One region of the Gordonia paraffinivorans genome, then DNA from elsewhere that is predicted to be linked to it. Evidence: predicted binding sites of a transcription regulator. Region 1 holds the regulator's gene; each other region holds the start of a gene.
The links. The regulator LexA, encoded in region 1, represses DNA repair genes until DNA is damaged. The targets are predictions, from matches to a motif close to CGAACANNTGTTCG.

Region 1 (6,197 bases):
CTCGTTGCTGGGGATCTCGGCCGAACCGCTGGCCCGGACCGTGTCCTCGACCTGCTGGGCGAGCTGCGCCAGCGCGTCCTCGGCGACATCGCGTCCCTGGCAGGCACGCCGCACACCGCGCATCACCTTCTCGCGGCTGAACGGCTCGGTGACGCCGTTGCGCTTGACGACGGCCAGAACCGCGCTCTCCACCGTGGAGAACCGGCGGCCGCATGCGACACAGGAACGACGACGCCTGATGGCCTGTCCCTCGTCAGCGACACGCGAGTCGATGACCTTGGTGTCGTCGTTCTTGCAGAAGGGGCAGCGCATCGTATCCTCACGCGGGTCGCGGGACCTCTCCGCGCCGACGTTCGCCGCGTCGGGCCGTGTCTCGGCCGGTCCCTGTGACATCGAGGATACCGTCGGGCCTATCGGTACCTCGGCGTCAGGAGTGGCTGACCGACGCGAAGACCGCTCGACGGCAGGTCGTTCAGTCGGATGATGTCCTCGACGACCGCCTCACGCGGCAGGTCGGGCGCCACCCGGGCGGCGATGCCGGTGAGCGAGTCACCCGAGCGCACGTGGACCACCTCGGTGCCGACCGCCGAGGGCGCGACCGACGCCGCGTAGTTCTGGCCGACGACCGACAGCACCCACACCGCGAGTGCCAGGCCGACCCCGGCGAGGATCGCGACCGCGGTCCGGCGACGACGGCGGATCGCCGCCGACGGCGCGACGCGCAGCGCGCGATCGTCGGCATCCACGCGCGCCGGGACGAGACCGCGCCCTCGCGTGCCCACCGGCGACGCACACCGCGTCGCGGCGATCCGGGGACCGTAGATCACCGACTCCGGTGCGGGTCGGTTGTCGGCGGCCCGGTTGTCCGCCGGGCGCCGGCGCGGGACGGCGCGACGACCGGGAACGACGGGATCGGCGTCGCCGGGGACGAGGCGGGTGCGGCCGGTACCGGCGCGCACGACATCGGGGCGCAGGGTGTCGACGCGGATCGGGTCGGCGAGAGTCGCGGTGCGCATGGGGCCCTCCGGTGTGGTCGGTCGAACCGGGTGTTCGAACCGTTCGACAGTCGATCACCTGTTCGATGAACTGATGTTCGATTTCTACCACGCGGCTCCGACAATGTCTCGCGACACGTCGAACAAATGTTTGATGCCGGCGGGATCCTCGGTTAGGCTCGTCCCCAGTCGAAGCCATCTACCAGCACGTTCGGAATCGAGAGGAACCCGACCATGAGCGATGACGGCGGTAAGCGCACTCCACCGCGGGGCGCCGACGAGCCCGTCAGCCCCGAGGACATCGCGGCTGCGGAGGCCTCCCTCACGCCGCGTCAGCGTGGCGTCCTCGAGGTGATCCGCAAGTCGGTGCGCGAGCGCGGCTACCCGCCGAGCATCCGGGAGATCGGCGACGCGGTCGGCCTCACCTCCACCTCCTCGGTGGCCCACCAGTTGCGCACGCTCGAGCGCAAGGGACTCCTCAAGCGCGACGCCAACCGTCCGCGCGCGGTCAACATAGCCCCGAACGAGCCTCCGACCCCGACCTCCCCCAACGGCGAGCCGCTCCCCGAGCCGACCTTCGTCCCGGTCCTCGGCCGGATCGCCGCCGGCGGCCCGATCCTCGCCGAGGAGGCCGTCGAGGACGTCTTCCCGCTCCCCCGCGAACTCGTCGGCGAGGGATCGCTGTTCCTGCTCAAGGTCGTCGGCGAGTCGATGATCGACGCGGCGATCTGCGACGGCGACTGGGTCGTGGTCCGTCAGCAGAACGTGGCCGACAACGGCGACATCGTGGCCGCGATGATCGACGGCGAGGCCACGGTCAAGACGTTCAAGCGCCAGAAGGGTCATGTGTGGCTGATGCCGCACAACGAGTTGTTCGACCCGATCCCCGGTGACGACGCCGTCATCCTGGGCAAGGTCGTCACCGTCATCCGGCGGATCTGACACCCTCGGGTTCACTTCCGAGCACCGCGGCGGCCGCCGCGCGGGCCGCAGCCGGATCGGTGGTGGCCAGCGCAGCGGCCGCCGCGTTCTCACATGCGGTGAGAGTGACCTCGCCGAGTGCGGCGCCGACGGCCGCGGACGCGGCCGGGGCACTCGACAGCGAGGTGACGCCGAGACCCACCAGGACGCACGCCAGAGCCGGGTCGGCCGCCGCCTCGCCGCAGACGCCCACCGGTTTACCCAGGGCGCGACCGGCTTTCGCGACCGCCGCGACGAGGTGCAGTACCGCGGGTTGCCACGGGTCGGTGAGGGCGGAGAGGTCGGCCGACATCCGGTCGGCGGCCATCGTGTACTGCGTGAGGTCATTGGTGCCGATCGACACGAAGTCGACCTCGGCGAGGATCGCGGGCGCGAGGATCGCCGCGGCGGGCACCTCGACCATGACCCCGGCGACGAGGTCGCGCGCGCGTACCCGCGCCGCGAAGGCCGCGGCCTCGGCCGGCGAGGCGATCATCGGCGCCATCACCCACGGCCGGCTCCCGGTCTCCCGCGCCGCCTGTGCTATCGCGTCGAGCTGGCGTTCACGGACCTCCGGGTGCGCCAACGCGATCCGATCACCGCGCACACCGAGGGCCGGGTTGGCCTCGTCCGGGTGGTCGACGAACCGCAGCGGCTTGTCCGAGCCTGCGTCGAGGGTGCGCACGACCACCTTCCGGCCGGCGAACGCGTCGAAGACCTCGCGGTAGATGGCGGCCTGGTCGTCGACCGACGGCTCGTCGGCGCGTCCGAGAAAGGCTAGTTCGGTGCGGAACAGGCCCACCCCTTCGACGGGATGCGCCGTCGCGGCGCGGGCCGACGCGCCGTCTGCGACGTTGGCCAGGACGGCGACCTCGACGCCGTCGGCGGTGCGGCCGGGTCCGGTCCAGCCCGCGATCCGCGCGGCGCGACGTCGATGTGCCGTGACCCTCTCCTGCGCCTCCGCGGCGTCGGGGGCGACGACGACCTCTCCCGCGGTCCCGTCGACGAGAACCGGTGTGCCCACGTCGATCGCGCCGAGTCCGGGCACGGCGACGACACACGGGATCCCGAGCTGGCGCGCGATGATCGCGGTGTGACTGGTGGGGCCGCCGAGACGGGTCACCAGCGCGATGGTCGTGGCGGGGTCGAGACCCGCGGTGTCGGCGGGCGCGAGATCATCGGCGAGCAGCACCGACGGGACGTCCGGCGTCGGGACGCCGGGCTCCGGCAGGCCGAGAAGTTCGGCGACGACGCGGTCGCGGACGTCGTTGAGGTCGGTGACGCGTTCGGCCATCAGGCCGCCCATCCTGCTGAACACCGCGGCGAACTGTTCGGTTGCGGCCGCGGCCGCCGCCGGTGCGCTCACCCCCTTCTCGACGAGCTTCGTCGCCGCACCGACCCAGCCGCGGTCCTCTGCGAGCGCTGCCGTCGCGGCGAGCACCTCGGCGGCCGCGCCGGTGTTCTGTGACGCCCGGTCACGCAGGCGTGCGGCCACGACAGCTGCGGCGCGGGCGAACCGTTCGACCTCGTCCGCTCGACGATCCTCCGGCACCTCGCTGGTCGAACCGAGCGCCTCGGCGGAGTAATCGGGCCGCACCCCCGGCCAGAGCGCGGGGCCGTAGGCCACGCCACCGACGACCGGGGTGCCTGTCAGTGTCTGCGTCATGTGACCACGCTTACAAAAACGCCTTGACTTGTCAACACAAACAAGCGTAAACAGAATCACATCAACACCGAAACCAACACGACCCCACATCAGATCGGAGCAGCGTGTACGCCGAGGAGAGACAACAGGCCATCGCCGACGAGGTTCGCGTCGCGGGCCGGGCATCGGTGGCCGAGCTCGCCGCGAAGTTCGATGTGACCAGCGAGACCGTTCGTCGCGACCTCGCGGTTCTCGAGAAGGCGGGACACGTGCAGCGCGTGCACGGCGGGGCCGTCCGCCCCGAGGTGATGCGTGTCGTCGCAGAACTCGGCGTCGCCGAGCGGGAGACCGCCCAGACCGAGGAGAAGGCCGCGATCGGTCGTGCCGCGATGTCCTTTCTCCCACCCGACGGCGGATCGGTCCTGTTCGACGCCGGCACCACGACCTATCGCGCGGCCGAGGCACTGCCCCGCGATCGCACACTGACCCTCATCACCAACAGCCTGCCCATCGCCGGCCTGCTCGCCGCCCGCCACGTCGACGGCCTGCACGCACTCGGGGGCCGCGTGCGCGGCCTGACCCAGGCGACCGTGGGCGCGCAGACCGTGGCCGCACTGTCCCGGATGCGGATCACCACCGCGTTCGTCGGCACCAACGGCCTCACCGAAGCGCACGGACTATCCACTCCGGACCCCGACGAGGCGGCGGTGAAGTCCGCGATGGTCGCCGCGGCACAGCGGGTCATCGTGCTCGCCGACAGCTCGAAGATGGGCCGCGAGGAGCTCTCCGGGTTCGCGACCGTCGACGACATCGACGTCCTCGTCACAGATTCCGGGATCGACCCGCAGTTCTCGGCCGCGCTGTCCGCACGCGGCATCGAGGTCGTGATCGCGTGATCCTGACCGTCACCGCCAATCCGAGCCTCGACCGCACTCTCGAGCTCGGCGGGCCCCTGCGTCGCGGCGAGGTCCAGCGCGCGGGAGTCGTCCGGGCGCAGCCGGGCGGCAAGGGAGTCAATGTGTCCCGCACCGTCGCGACGGCGGGGCTGGCGACCTGTGCGCTACTCCCCGCGCGTCCCGGCGACCCGCTGCTCGCCGCCCTCGACGACCTCGGGCTCCCATACGACGCAGTTTCCGTCGACGACGAGGTGCGTTCGAACGTCACCATCGCCGAGTCCGACGGCACGACCACCAAGGTGAACGCCCCCGGTGTACCGCTCACGCCGGAACAGCTCGACGAGCTCACCACGCTGATCCGAACCCACGCCGAGGGCGCGGCCTGGGTCACCCTCTGCGGTTCACTGCCACCGGGCGTGCCGCACGACTGGTATCGCCGCATCGCCGACGCGCTGATGACCGCAGGGTGCCGCGTCGCCGTCGACACCTCCGGCGAACCGTTGCGCGCCGCGGCCGCCGGCCGACTCGACCTGATCAAGCCGAACGAGGACGAACTCGCCGAGCTCACCGGCACCGATCCGGCCGTGTTCCGAGCGGCGTTGTCGCGCAATGATCTCGGGCCCGTGGTGGATGCCGCGTCGACACTGGTCGAGCAGATCGGCGGGAACGTCCTGGCCACCCTCGGCGCCCGTGGCGCCGTACTGGTCACCCGGGCCGGCACCTGGATCGCCACCCCGCCGCCGGTCACGCCGCGCAGCACGGTCGGTGCCGGGGACTCCTCGCTCGCCGGATACCTCATCGCACAATCATCCGGAGCGCCGGCGCCCGACTGCCTGCGTCACGCCGTCGCCTACGGGTCGGCGGCCGCCGCACTCGCCGGCACCGCATCCCCGACGCCCGACCAGCTGAACCCGGCCGGGGTCACCGTGACCGAGTTCTGCAGCCCCACCCCATCCCCCGCGAAGGACATGTCATGACCGAGCGAATCATCACCGCGCAGACGGTGAGTCTCGACGTCGACGCCGGCGCCGATCCCGCCGCCGTCATCACCGCCCTCAGCGATGCGCTCGGCGCGGCCGGGCGGACGACCGACCCTGCCGACCTGGCCCGCGCGGCGCTCGAGCGGGAGGCCAAGTCCGCCACCGGGCTTCCCGGCGGCATCGCGATCCCGCATGCGCGCACCGCGTCGGTGACAGCGGCGGGTCTCGCGATGGCGAGGCTGTCCCGGAAGGTCGACTTCGGCGCCCCCGACGGCCCCGCCGATCTCGTCTTCCTCATCGCGGCACCCGAGGGCGGCGCCGCCGAGCACATGAAGCTGCTGAGTTCGCTGGCCCGTGCGCTGGTGCGGCCGGAGTTCGTCGCAGCACTGCGGGAGGCGGAGACGGCCGAACGGGTCATCGAGCTGGTGACCGAGGCGACCGATCCCGGCGCGTCGAAGAAGACCACCCCGGACAAGGCGCCCGACGAGGCCCTGCAGAAGACCCCGGAGAAGACCCCCGCGAGGGCTCCGGAGGAGTCTCCCACGCCGACGGTGTCCGCCGCGGCGCCCGAGGAGGCCACCAGGCCGCGCCTCCTCGCGATCACCGCATGTCCCACCGGGATCGCGCACACCTACATGGCGGCCGACGCGCTCAAGTACGCGGCCGAGCGCGCGGGCGTCGAACTCGCTGTCGAGACGCAGGGATCGTCGGCGACCACGCC
Region 2 (6,197 bases), on a different contig from region 1:
GCGGCCCCGGCCTCCCACAGCGCCTGGCGCCGGCTGAGGCCGAAACAGTCGAAGGCGCCGGCACCGGCCAGTCCTTCGAGTTCTTTGGCGGTCAGCCCGGCGCGGCGGGAGACATCGGAGATATCGGTGTACGGCCCGTCGGCACGGCGGTCGACGATGCGCTGTGCCACCTCCGCACCGACCCCGCGCACCTCGTCGAGCCCGAGCCTCACATCGAGGCCCTCGTTCTCCAGGGTCGCGTGGGCGAGGGAGGCGTTGATGTCGGGCCGGTGGACGGCCACCCCATGCCGCCGGGCATCGGCGACCAGCGTCTGCGGCGAGTAGAAGCCCATGGGCTGCGCCCGCAGCAGCGCGGCGCAGAACGCGGCCGGATGGTGCAACTTGAACCACGACGAGTAGAAGACCAGTGACGCGAAGCTCTGCGAATGGCTCTCCGGGAAGCCGAAGTTCGCGAATGCGGCCATCTTCTCGAAGATGCGGTCGGCGGTGTCGCCGGTGATCCCGTGCAACCGTTCCATGCCCTCGTAGAAGCGCTTGCGCAGCCGCTCCATCTTCTCCGGCGACCGCTTGGAGCCCATCGCCCGGCGCAGCTGGTCGGCCTCCGATGCGTCGAAGCCGGCGACGTCGACGGCCAGCTGCATCAGCTGTTCCTGGAACAGCGGCACGCCCAGCGTGCGTTCGAGGGCCTTGTGCATCGACGGGTGTTCGACGGTCGGCGGCTCCTGCCCGTTGCGCCGTTTGATGTACGGGTGCACCGAGCCGCCCTGGATGGGACCGGGGCGGATGAGGGCCACCTCGACGACGAGGTCGTAGAAACAGCGCGGCTTCAGTCGCGGGAGGGTCGCCATCTGCGCCCGCGACTCCACCTGGAACACCCCCACCGAGTCGGCGCGGCAGAGCATCTCGTAGACGGCGGGTTCGGAGAGGTCCAGGGTCGCCAGGTCGACCTCGATCCCCTTGTGTTCGGCGACCAGGTCGATCGCGTAGTGCAGCGCCGACAGCATGCCCAGGCCCAGGAGGTCGAACTTCACCAGACCGATGGCCGCGCAGTCGTCCTTGTCCCACTGCAACACGCTGCGGTTCTCCATCCGCGCCCACTCGGTGGGGCAGACGTCGGCGATGGGCCGGTCGCAGATCACCATCCCGCCGGAGTGGATTCCCAGATGCCGTGGCATGCCGAGGATCTCGCCGGCGAGTTCGGCGACGTCGTCGGGTGCGGTGTCCGGCGATTTCGACCAGGCGTCCTGCTGACCGGGCGCGTAGCCGAGCGCACGCGCCATGTCGCGGATGGCCGACCGGCCGCGGTAGGTGATGACGTTGGCCACCTGCGCGCTGCGATCGCGCCCGTACCGGCGGTAGACGTACTGGATCGCCTCCTCGCGCCGGTCGGATTCGATGTCCACGTCGATGTCCGGGGGCCCGTCGCGCTCCGGGGCGAGGAACCGTTCGAACAGCAGCCCGTTGGCGACCGGGTCGACGTTGGTGATGCCGAGCGCGTAACAGACCGCGGAATTGGCCGCGCTCCCCCGGCCCTGGCACAGGATGTCGTTGGCCTTGCAGAAGTCGACGATGTCGGCGACGACGAGGAAGTAGCCGGGGAACGAGAGCGCCTCGATGATGACGAGTTCGTGTTCGATCTGCTGGTAGGCCTGCGGATGTTCGGCCGGCGTCCCGTATCGGCGACGTGCGCGCGTCATGGTCAGTTCTCGCAGCCAACTCGCCTCGGTGTGCCCCTCCGGGACGTCGAACGGCGGCAGCTGCGGTGCGATGAGGCCCAGCCGGAAGGCGCAGTCCGAGGCGATGCCGACCGCGTTGTCGATCGCGTCGAGGTGCGCGGGCATCAGCCGCGCCATCTCGTCGCCGCTGCGCAGGTGGGCACCGGCCACCCCGGGCATCCAGCCGCCGATGGTGTCGATGTCGGTGCGTGCGCGGACCGCGGCCATCGCCATCGCGAGCCGGCGGCGTCGGGGTGCGGCGAAGTGTGCGCCGGTGGTGGCCACGGTCGGTATGCCGGCACGGGCCGCGAGACCGGCGAGCACGGCGTTGCGCTCGTCGTCGTCGGGCAGCCCCTGCGCGGTGAGTTCGCAGACGACGTTGTCGCGACCGTAGATCTCGAGCATCTCCCGCAGCGCGATCTCCGCCGCCTGCTCCCCGCCGCGGTCGAGGGCGCGCCGGACCGCCCCCTTGCGGCATCCGGTGAGGATCAGCCAGTGCCCGTCACCGGCGCCGGCCAATGCGTCGCGGTCGTATCGCAGCAGCCCCTTCTCCCCTGCGACCATGTGCGCGTCGGCGATCGCGCGCGACAACCGCCGGTAGCCCTCGCCGTCGCGCGCGAGCACCAGCAGGTGCTCGCCCGGCGGATCGTTGTGCCCGGTCCGGGCGGCGTCGGGCTCCAGCGACAGCTCCGACCCGAATACCGTCGGCATCCCGAATTCCCTTGCCGCCTCGGCGAATCGGACGATGCCGTAGAAACCGTCGTGGTCGGTGATGGCCAGCGCCTCCAGACCGAGTCGCTGCGCCTCCTCCACCATCTCCTCCGGCATCGACGCGCCGTCGAGGAAGCTGTAGGCACTGTGCGCATGCAGTTCGGCGTAGGCCACCGACGACGCGCCGCGCGAGATGTCGGCGGCCTGGTAGGCGCCGCGCTTGCGCGACCACGCCGGGCTGTCGCTGCCGTCGCCCGGAAACATCGCGTGGTCGCTGTCGTCGGGGCCGAACTCCGTCCCCGGCCGACCGCCGCCGGGCGCCCGACCGGAGAGCACCCGCTCCATCTCCGACCACGTCGGAGGCCCCTGATCCCAGCCCACACCGACAGTCTATCGAACATGAGTTCGAATGGATATTCTCACCGAACCCATTGCACTGGCCCGATTTAGGTGTCACTCTGAGTACCAGACAGATTCCATCTCCTTCGGGGGGAGGGGACATCGAGCGGGACCTGGCGCCCGCGCATCACGATGGGATCACCATGACCAGCTACTTCATCACCGGAGGCAGCGGATTCATCGGTCGGCGTGTCATCGAGCGTCTTCTGACCGTCGACCCCGATGCGACCGTTCACGCACTCGTGCGCGAGTCGTCGCGGTCCGCCTTCACCGCCATGCTCGACGAACTCGGCGCGGGTGAGCGCGTGACACCCGTCGTCGGCGACCTGACCAGTCCGGGCCTCGGCATCGACCCGGCCGGGCTGCCCGACATCGACCACGTCGTCCACCTCGCCGCGATCTACGACATGGCCGCCGACGCCGAGTCGCAGCGAGAGGCCAACGTGCTCGGCACCTCGCGGGTCGCCGACTTCGCGATCGCCCGCGACGCACTCATGCACCACGTGTCGTCGATCGCAGTGGCCGGCGACCACCGCGGACGCTTCACCGAGGCCGATTTCGAGGTCGGCCAGGGTTTTCCGACGGCGTATCACCGCACGAAGTTCGAGGCCGAACGCGTCGTGCGCGAACGCGAGGGGCTGCGGTGGCGCGTGTACCGCCCGTCGATCGTGGTCGGCGACTCGCGGACCGGCGAGATGGACAAGATCGACGGCCCCTACTACTTCTTCGGGCATCTGGCGATGCTCGGCCGGCTGCCTCGTGTGCTGCGCCTGCCGATGCCGGATCTCGGCCGGCTCAACATGGTGCCGGTCGATTACGTCGCCGCCGCGATGGTCGCGCTGATCGCCGTGCAGCCGGATCGCAGCGGACTGGTGTTCCACCTCGGCGACACCCGGTCGTTGACGACCACCGAGATGTACAACGCCCTCGCCCCGGCGTTCGGCGCCCCCAAGGGATTCGACGCGGTCCCGCACCGCCTGGTCGAGCCCGTGCTGAACCTCTCCGGCATGGGGGCGGCCAAGGTGGGGCGCGATCTGATCGCCGCACAACAGGGCATCCCCGCCGCGGTGCTCGACGCGGTCTCGCTGCCGGTGGAGTTCTCTTCCGACGCCACGATCGCCGTCCTGCACGATCACGGCATCAGCGTGCCGGACTTCACCGAATACGCGCCCGGGCTGTGGCATTACTGGTCCCACCATCTCGACCGTTCGCGCAACCGGCGTCGCGATCCCCGCGGACCGCTGGTGGGCAAGAACATCCTCATCACCGGGGGTTCGAGCGGCATCGGCAAGGCGACCGCCCGCATGTGCGTCGCCCGCGGCGCCAACGTGATCATCGTGGCCCGCAACGCCGACGAACTCGACGCGGCGGTGGACGAACTGAATTCGACGACCAGCAAGCAGGGCATCCCGCCCGGGCGCGCGGTCGCCTACCGGTGCGACATCACCGACGAGGAGTCGGTCAACGCACTCGTCAAATCGGTGCTCGCCGAACACGATCACGTGGACGTGCTCGTCAACAATGCCGGGCGGTCGATCCGCCGCGCCGCGATCAACTCGGTGGACCGCGCCCACGACCACCACCGGGTCATGGCGGTCAACTACTTCGGGGCGGTGAATCTCACCCTCGGCCTGCTGCCGCACATGGTGGAACGCCAGTCCGGCCACATCGTGAACGTCACCTCGATTGCGGTGCAGTCCCGCGGGCCGCGGTTCGGCGCGTACGCGGCGTCGAAGGCGGCGCTGGAGGCGTTCGGCGACGTCACCGGGACCGAGACCGTGTCCGATCACGTGACGTTCAGCAATGTTCGTCTGCCGCTGGTCAAGACGCGGATGATCGAGCCGACCGAGGCCTACCGCGACCAGCCCGGGACCTGGGACGTCGACAAGGCCGCGGCACGCGTGCTGCACGCGATCGTCCACCGGCCCAAGCGCGTGAGTTCGGTGTTGGGTACGATCGCCGAGATCGGTCATCGGCTGACCCCGGAGCTGACCACCCGCATCCTGCACCAGGAGTACCTGCTGGTCGGCGAGTCGGCCGCGGCGATGGGCCGCCGCACCCGCACGGGTGGTCGCGACGCGTGATCGACACCCCGTACCTGGAGGTCGACGTCGACCGCCTGGACCGCAACCTCGCCGCGCTCGCGGCGTCGGCCCGCCGGGCCGGGGTCGACGTCCGGCCTCACGCCAAGACCCACAAGTGCGCCGAGATCGCACGCAGGCAGATCGATGCCGGCGCGGTCGGGCTGACGGTCGCGACCGTCGGGGAGGCCGAGGCCTTCGCCGACGCCGCAGGCATCACCGGCTGCACCGACCTGTTCATCGCATTCCCGCTGTGGGCCGGAGCGGAGAAGTCCGCCCGGCTCCGTGCACTGGCCGAGCGCGTGTCGCTGCGCATCGGCGTCGACTCCGTCGAGGGCGCACGGCATCTCGCCGGGTCGCTGGACTCGGCGCCGGTGCAGGTCCTCGTCGAGGTGGACTCCGGACAGCACCGCACCGGCACGGCGCCCGATCGGGCCGGCGAGGTCGCGGCCGCGGCGTCGGCCGCGGGACTCGACGTCATCGGGGTCTTCACCTTCCCCGGCCATTCGTACGGACCCGGCCAGACACGCCGCGCCGCGGCGGTCGCCGAGGTGGAGGCGCTGGCCGTCGCGGCCGAAAGCCTGCGCCGGGCCGGTGTCGAAGCGCGGGTGCGCAGCGGCGGCTCGACCCCCACGGTCGGCCTGCTCGGTGAGGTGGGGTCGGGTGTCCTCACCGAGATCCGGCCCGGGGTGTATCCCTTCAACGACGCCCAGCAGGTCGAGATCGGCTCCTGCGGTTTCGACGACGTCGCCCTCACCGCGGTGGCCACCGTCGTCCGACGCGACTGCCGGCGGATCGTCCTCGATTCGGGCAGCAAGATCCTCGGCGCGGACCGGGCCGCCTGGGCGACCGGGTACGGCCGGCTCCTCGACCACCCCGACGCCCGCATCGTGCAGCTGTCCGAGCATCATGCGGTGGTGGAGTTCGGGCCGGACACCCCGACCGACGACATCCCGCGTGTCGGGAGCCTCGTGCGAGTGGTGCCGAACCACGTCTGCAATGCGGTCAACCTGGTCGACGAGCTGATTGCGATCGACGGCGAGGACACCCGCTGGCCGGTGATCGCGCGGGGCCGCAACAGCTGACGCGGTATCGGCGGGGCGGTTCACTCGTACACCCCCTCGACGATCCACTCCCCTCCCCGATAACACAGCAGCAGCGCCCGAGAGTCGTCGAGCAGGACCTGTGCGCGTGCGACGAGACCGCCGGCCGCCGATCGATCGAGGTCGGCCGGCCACGGTCCCGCCCACCAGCTCAGACCCCAGCAGGCCGGGCGGCCACGCCCGGCGGA
Region 3 (6,197 bases), 280 kb from region 1:
CGAGTTCGTGGTTCACCTCGATGCGCAGGGCCTGGAAGGTCCGCTTGGCCGGATGCCCTCCGGTGCGGCGGGTGGCCGCCGGGATGGTGGCGTACAGCAGCTCCACCAGGCGTGCGCTGGTGGTGAAGGGTTCCTTCTCCCGCTCCCGGATGACGGCCGAGGCGATCTTGCCCGCGAAGCGCTCTTCCCCGTACTCGGAGAGGACCCGGGCCAGTTCGCCGTGCGAGTAGGTGTTGAGGATGTCCGCGGCGGTCAGCGGGTCGGCGGGATTCATCCGCATGTCCAGCGGGGCGTCGACGGAGTAGGCGAAGCCGCGGCCGGCCTGGTCGAGCTGCATCGAAGAGACCCCGAGGTCGAACAGGGCGGCGTCGATCGACGTCTCCCCCGCCTCGGCGAGGACGTCGTCGATCTCGTGGAAGGTCGCCTGGTGCAGCGAGATCCGGTTCGAGTGCGGCTCGAGCCGACGCCGCGCGATGTCGAGTGCCGAGGAGTCCCGGTCGATGCCGATGACCCGCACGTTCGGGAAGGCGTTCAGGATGAGTTCGCTGTGCCCGCCGGCTCCGAGAGTGGCGTCGAGGAAGACGCGGGTCTCGTCCGATTCCAGTGCCGGGGTGAGCAGTTCGACGATCCGGCGCCCCATGACCGGGATGTGGCCGAACTCGCCGGACCGGCGTGTGTCGTCACCAGTGTCATCCACTCGAGGGCCCCCATCGGCGTTTCGGCCTGATCGTTCGGCAGGTTCGTGTCGGCTCTTCCATCTGTGTCACCGAGGTGACGTCTCGGGCAGGGTCGCAGAGTGCGGGTCCGGGGTTCCGGATGGAGCGGGGTCCCGGTCCGATCACGCACCTGGCGTTGGGGAAGTACGCCAGGGTCGTGCCGGACCGGGGCCTCGTGCCACCCGAAGCCGTGGTCCTCTTCTGCGGCCCCTCGGCTACAGGACCGCGTTCAACGCGGCCGAGTTGGCTGCCGAGAAGTCCTCCTCGTGCCGGGCCTGGTACTCGTCCCATGCGGCCGAATCCCAGATCTCGACGTGGTCGTAGGCGCCGAACACCACGCATTCCTTGGACAGTCCCGCGTAGGTCCGATGGGCGGCGGACAGGACGATCCTGCCCTGACCGTCCGGCCGCTGTTCTTCCGAACCGGCGAAGAACGTCCGCTGGAACGCACGCAGATCGGGGTTGCTGCGTGACGCCTCGACGATCCTCGCCGCGATCGCGTCGAACTCCTCGGTCCGATACACCGACAGGCTGTGATCCTGGCCTTTCGTGACCACCAATCCTCCCGCCAGATCGTCGCGGAACCGCGCAGGCAACGTGAGTCGCCCCTTGTCGTCCAACTTGGGCCGGTATTCGCCGACAAATCGCACAGACGACATGTCGACACCTCCTGCCCCCTGGGATTCACGCTCCGGATCGCTTCACCCAGTGCTGTCACAGTACCCCACTTTCCCCCACTTTCCACCCCAGGTGCCCACTCGATCTCCCATCGGCAGTAAATCCCCAGTTCAGAAGGGTGAAATTTTGGGTCGATCTGCGTGTCCCGACGATCGGACCACGTCGAACCGCGGTTACACCCGAGCCTCATGTGACGTGAGAGGCGTCTGCGACCTGCATTTGTCCCGGAGTGGGGCGAAGTGGGGAGCCCAGGTGGGGGGAAGTGGGGACTCCCGGTGGGGAGCAGTGGGGGAACGCGTGGCGGGCGGCCGCGTACCGTCGGGCCGGCAGCCGCGGTACCGGGTCCGACATACACGCAAAGAGCCGCGTCCCGAGACGGGACGCGGCTCTGTCTCTGAGTCGTATCGGGGCCACCGACGCCCTCAGGGGGCGCGGTGGGGCCTCACTCCTGTTCGAAGCGGCGGTTGAAGCGCTCCTCCATCCGTTCGGACAGCTTGCGCTTGCCTCCGCGGCCACCGGCAGGCTTGCGGGCGCCGCGACCGATGGGGGTCACCGTCGCGTCGTCGGAATCGTCACCCCACAGGGCGAAGAGTCCGGCGCCGAACATCACCAGGAAGCCCAGGAGGCTGACGATCGGGAAACCCCCGATGTCGATCTTGACGATGAGACCGCCGACGAGCAGTACCAGGCCGACGGCGAAGATCGCCACGGCCTGCAGGCGGCGACGGCCACTCGACCTGCCCAGCCGACGGCTCTTGACGCTGGACGCAAACTTGGGGTCTTCCGCGTACAGAGCGCTCTCGATCTGTTCGAGCATGCGTTGCTCGTGCTCCGAAAGTGGCACCGACCCTCCTTCTCCCTGATCCGCGACGCCGACGTCGGTCAACCGCGACCGGTAGGGCGTCTGCGCCATATATACACCCATGATACGAGGTGAAATCGGCCGCGACCACCATAACCGGGTCTTGTACGGGACGAACCGATCACGGTTTCATGCCGAGCACACAGGAAACGTGCCGCACCTCACGCGGTCTGCCCGATATGGACCTCGTCCGTCCCGAATTTGCCTTGTTCGTAGGCGATGACGAGGGTCTCGACCTTGCGAAGGAAGTCGACGACGAGCAACCGCATGCCGGCGACGCTCTCCGGATCGAGAGTCCGGATGATCCCCGACTCGATCTTCATGCGTACAGACGACAGCGATGCGAAGCGCGCGGCGGGACCGGCCAGCTCGGGCACGACGACCCCGATGCGCGTCCACGCGTTGGAGGTCCTGCGCCGCGTCGTGGTCGGCGGCTCGCCGATCGCGAGCGCCGCACCTGCGGCACGCAGCGCGACCAGATAGAGCTGCCGGAAACGCTCGGCGTCGTCGGTGACACCGTCGGCGTTGTCGAGGAGCAGATGCGCGCGCTGGAGGAGATCCCGGGCACGACCGACCATGACCGGGTCGACGGGAACCCCGCGGCGCGACCCCGATGCAGACCGGCGGGTGGTGGTCCTGCTGGGCATGGCGTCCTCCTCTCTGCCGTGCACCCCTCTCGTGCACCGGGCCGGCAACACCCGGCGTTCCGTGCCGCCGGGGCTGTGTCGTACCGAAGCCTGCCGGAAGGGTCTGACATCGCTCGGCCCGCTCACTCGGCGGAGTGCACCACACGTGCGGCGGCGAGGCGTGTCCGGCGGCAGACGCTTCCCTCGTCCGCCACCGGACCGCCCGAGTCGTCGGATGAACGCGAACAGCTTGCGGAGGCACATTCATCGAACACCCGTTCGACACGTTCAATATAGCTAGCGACGGGCACCTCTTCAAGACGTGGACCGTCACCTTCGTGCGGGCGCGGATCGGCCGATCGGCACACGCACGTGGATCGAACGCAACTGGTTCAACACCAGGGCCCACGGCCCGAATTCCGCGACCGGCGGGTTCGGGGCCACGGGCGGAGCCTGCACCGAGAGGACAGTCCCACCAGCATGGTCCAGAACACCGCGACCCACCGGGTGTGGACGACGGGCGCCGATCGACAGGCGGCCCGGCCGTGACCATCCGGCTGGTGACCCTGAGCGGTCAGGACTCGCACATCTGGCTCGAGCCGGCGCTCGACGTGTACGTGACCGCGATGGGATACCCCCGCGGGACCGAGATCCATCGCGCCGCCCTGTGGCGCGAGCACATCGCCCGGCCCGGCTGGCGCGCGATCGGGGCGATCGCGACCATCCCACCGGACGAGGCGCAGGCCATGCCCGCCGCGCGGCGCCGGGTCGCCCCGCCCGTCGGCCGGGGCCCGGGCGACGTCCTCGTCGGCATCGCCTACGGCTACACCGGCGCCACCGGCCAGTGGTGGAACCAGCAGCTGCGACTCGGACTGCGCCAGACCGGCCGCTCCCCCGAGGACATCGAGGCCATCGCGCGCGACTACTTCGAGCTCACCGAGCTCCACGTCCACCCCACCGCCCAGGGGCACGGCATCGGACAATGGCTGCTGGTCAACCTGCTCGCCGACCGTCCGGAACGCCACGTCCTGCTGTCGACCCCGGAGATCCCGGCCGAGCGCAACCGGGCCTGGTCGTTGTACCGACGCATGGGTTTCCAGGACGTCCTGCGCAGCTTCACCTTCACCGGCGACCCGCGCCCGTTCGCCTTCCTCGGCCGCCCGCTGCCCCTCGAGTTCCGCCCGCAGGCCGGCGAGGCGGGATGACCGCGCCGCGCACCCCGTCGGCCACACCGCACGGCCTCCGGCGCGATGCGGTGATCGTCGGCGGCGGCCACAACGGTCTCATCGCCGCGGCCTATCTCGCGCAGGCCGGGCGCGACGTCGAGGTGCTCGAGCGCGACGCCATCCCCGGCGGCGCGGTGTCCACCGTCGAGCGCTTTCCGGGACACCGCATCGACCGCGGCTCGTCGGCGCACCTGATGATCCGGCACTCCCCCGTCCTCGACGACCTCGACCTCGCCGCCCACGGGCTGCGGTACATCGACTGCGACCCGTGGGCATTCGTCCCGGCCACCGACTCGGCTCCGGCGATCGTCTTCCGCACCGACCTCGACGCCACCTGCGCTTCGATCGAACGTTCTTGCGGCGCAAGGGATGCCGCCGCCTACCGGGAGTTCGTCGCGACCTGGACCCCGCGGGCCGCGGCGGTGATGGACGCGTTCTACCAGCCGGCGACGATGGGCCGTTTCGGCCGCTCCTTCCTCGGCCTCGGGTCCACCGCGTCGTCGGCCCGCACCGGCGTGATCGGCCGCCGCGGGGGCGAGATGCTCAACCTGACCGCCGAGCTCATGGCCCCCGGCGACGCGCTGCTCGACCGCTGGTTCGACTCCGAGCACCTCAAGGCCGGCCTCGCCTGGTTCGGCGCGCAGTCCGGCCCGCCCATGAGCGCGCCGGGCACCGCGCCGATGATCGGTTTCGCCGCACTCATGCACCGGATTCCCCCGGGACGCGCGGTCGGCGGCAGCGGGGCCCTGACCGACGCGCTCGTGAGCCGGATCGGCGCCGACGGCGGGCAGATCTCGTGCGGCGACCCCGCCGTGTCGATCACGCGATGCGGCGACCACTGGCGGGTCGAGACCGCGTCCGGTGATCGCCGCTGCACGCCGACGGTGATCAGCGCGTGCCACGTCCTGACGACGCTGGACCTGCTCGCGGCGGGCGGATTCGACCCGGCGACCATCGAGCGCTGGCGACGCGACATCGTCGTCGGCACCGGGATCGGGATGGCCGTGCGTCTGGGCACCACCGCGCTGCCCGAGTACCAGGGCCTGCCCGACGACCTGCCCGCGCACGGAGTGCATTCCGCCCTCGGACTCCTCGTCACCGACCGGTCGCACCTCGTGCGCGCGCATTCCGCGGCGGCGGGCGGTGAGCTGCCGCCGCGACCGGCGGTGGTCGCGATGAGCTTCTCGGCGATCGACCCGGGCCTCGCCCCCGAGGGCCGGCACGCGATCAACCTGTGGGCGCAGTGGCATCCGTACCGGCTCGCCGCAGGCGACTGGGCGGACGCCGGTGCCGCCGCGGCCGAGGCCGTGTGCGCCGAGGTCGACCGGCACGCACCCGGTTTCGCGGAGTCCATCGATCACAGGTTCGTCCAGACGCCGGCCGACCTGGAGGAAGAGCTGGGCATGATCGGCGGCAACATCATGCACGTGGAGATGTCGATCGACCAGATGTTCATGTGGCGTCCCACGCCCGATCTCGCCGGTCACCGCGTGCCCGGCGCGGACGGGTTGTTCCTGGCCGGGGCGTCGACACACCCCGGCGGCGGCGTCACCGGCGCCAGCGGATACATCGCCGCCCACGCCGTCTTGCGGCGCAGACGGCTCTTCGGCTGAGCGTCTGGCACGATGAGCAGCGTGCGATCGTCGACTCCCGATACGGATTCACCGACCCTCGATGCCGCTCGCGGCCACCGGTCCCGTCGCCGCCTGACACCGCTGGCGGTCCTCCTCGCGGCGTTGCTGCTGTCGCCGCTGACGGCCGGCTGCCTCGAGCGGTCGACGACCGTCGGCGACCGCTACTCCGGCAACGTCATCGTCGCGACCTCCCCGGACAACCCGCGGGGAGCGCCCCAGCTCGACATCCCGGAATCGATGCTCGGCCAGGTCTCGGTGACGGAATACAAGGAGAGCCCGGACGACGAGAACGGGGACGACAAGAGCGGGGACGAGAAGGACGAGGAGAAGGTCACCCGGGTCGGCACCCGCGCGAGTTTCACCGATCTCACCGCCGGCCAGTTCGGTCAGCTCGGCGACATCGTCGCCGACGCCTACGGCGAGACCTCGCTGACGATGGACCTCACCGCCAAGCG

Region 2: E1P53_RS19460 (error-prone DNA polymerase) is a predicted target of LexA. The motif match lies at 2,821-2,834, and genes of this name have one in related genera.
Region 3: E1P53_RS06200 (SAV_6107 family HEPN domain-containing protein) is a predicted target of LexA. The motif match lies at 3,151-3,164, and genes of this name have one in related genera.

The regions. Positions count from the first base shown of each region.
Region 1 covers NZ_CAACYD010000005.1:607,047-613,243, forward strand. Annotated here, with positions in the region: gene nrdR (transcriptional regulator NrdR) at 1-312, opposite strand, end outside; gene E1P53_RS04905 (LysM peptidoglycan-binding domain-containing protein) at 411-1,016, opposite strand; gene lexA (transcriptional repressor LexA) at 1,230-1,937, shown strand; gene E1P53_RS04915 (putative PEP-binding protein) at 1,921-3,621, opposite strand; gene E1P53_RS04920 (DeoR/GlpR family DNA-binding transcription regulator) at 3,726-4,496, shown strand; gene pfkB (1-phosphofructokinase) at 4,493-5,473, shown strand; gene E1P53_RS04930 (PTS fructose transporter subunit IIABC) at 5,470-6,197, shown strand, end outside.
Region 2 covers NZ_CAACYD010000007.1:1,402,472-1,408,668, reverse strand. Annotated here, with positions in the region: gene E1P53_RS19460 (error-prone DNA polymerase) at 1-2,807, opposite strand, end outside; gene E1P53_RS19455 (SDR family oxidoreductase) at 2,969-4,909, shown strand; gene E1P53_RS19450 (alanine racemase) at 4,906-5,991, shown strand; gene E1P53_RS19445 (DNA polymerase Y family protein) at 6,012-6,197, opposite strand, start outside.
Region 3 covers NZ_CAACYD010000005.1:887,378-893,574, forward strand. Annotated here, with positions in the region: gene rsmH (16S rRNA (cytosine(1402)-N(4))-methyltransferase RsmH) at 1-697, opposite strand, end outside; gene mraZ (division/cell wall cluster transcriptional repressor MraZ) at 932-1,375, opposite strand; gene E1P53_RS06195 (SCO2097 family morphological protein) at 1,837-2,238, opposite strand; gene E1P53_RS06200 (SAV_6107 family HEPN domain-containing protein) at 2,418-2,903, opposite strand; gene E1P53_RS06205 (GNAT family N-acetyltransferase) at 3,428-4,087, shown strand; gene E1P53_RS06210 (phytoene desaturase family protein) at 4,084-5,721, shown strand; gene E1P53_RS06215 (LppM family (lipo)protein) at 5,734-6,197, shown strand, end outside.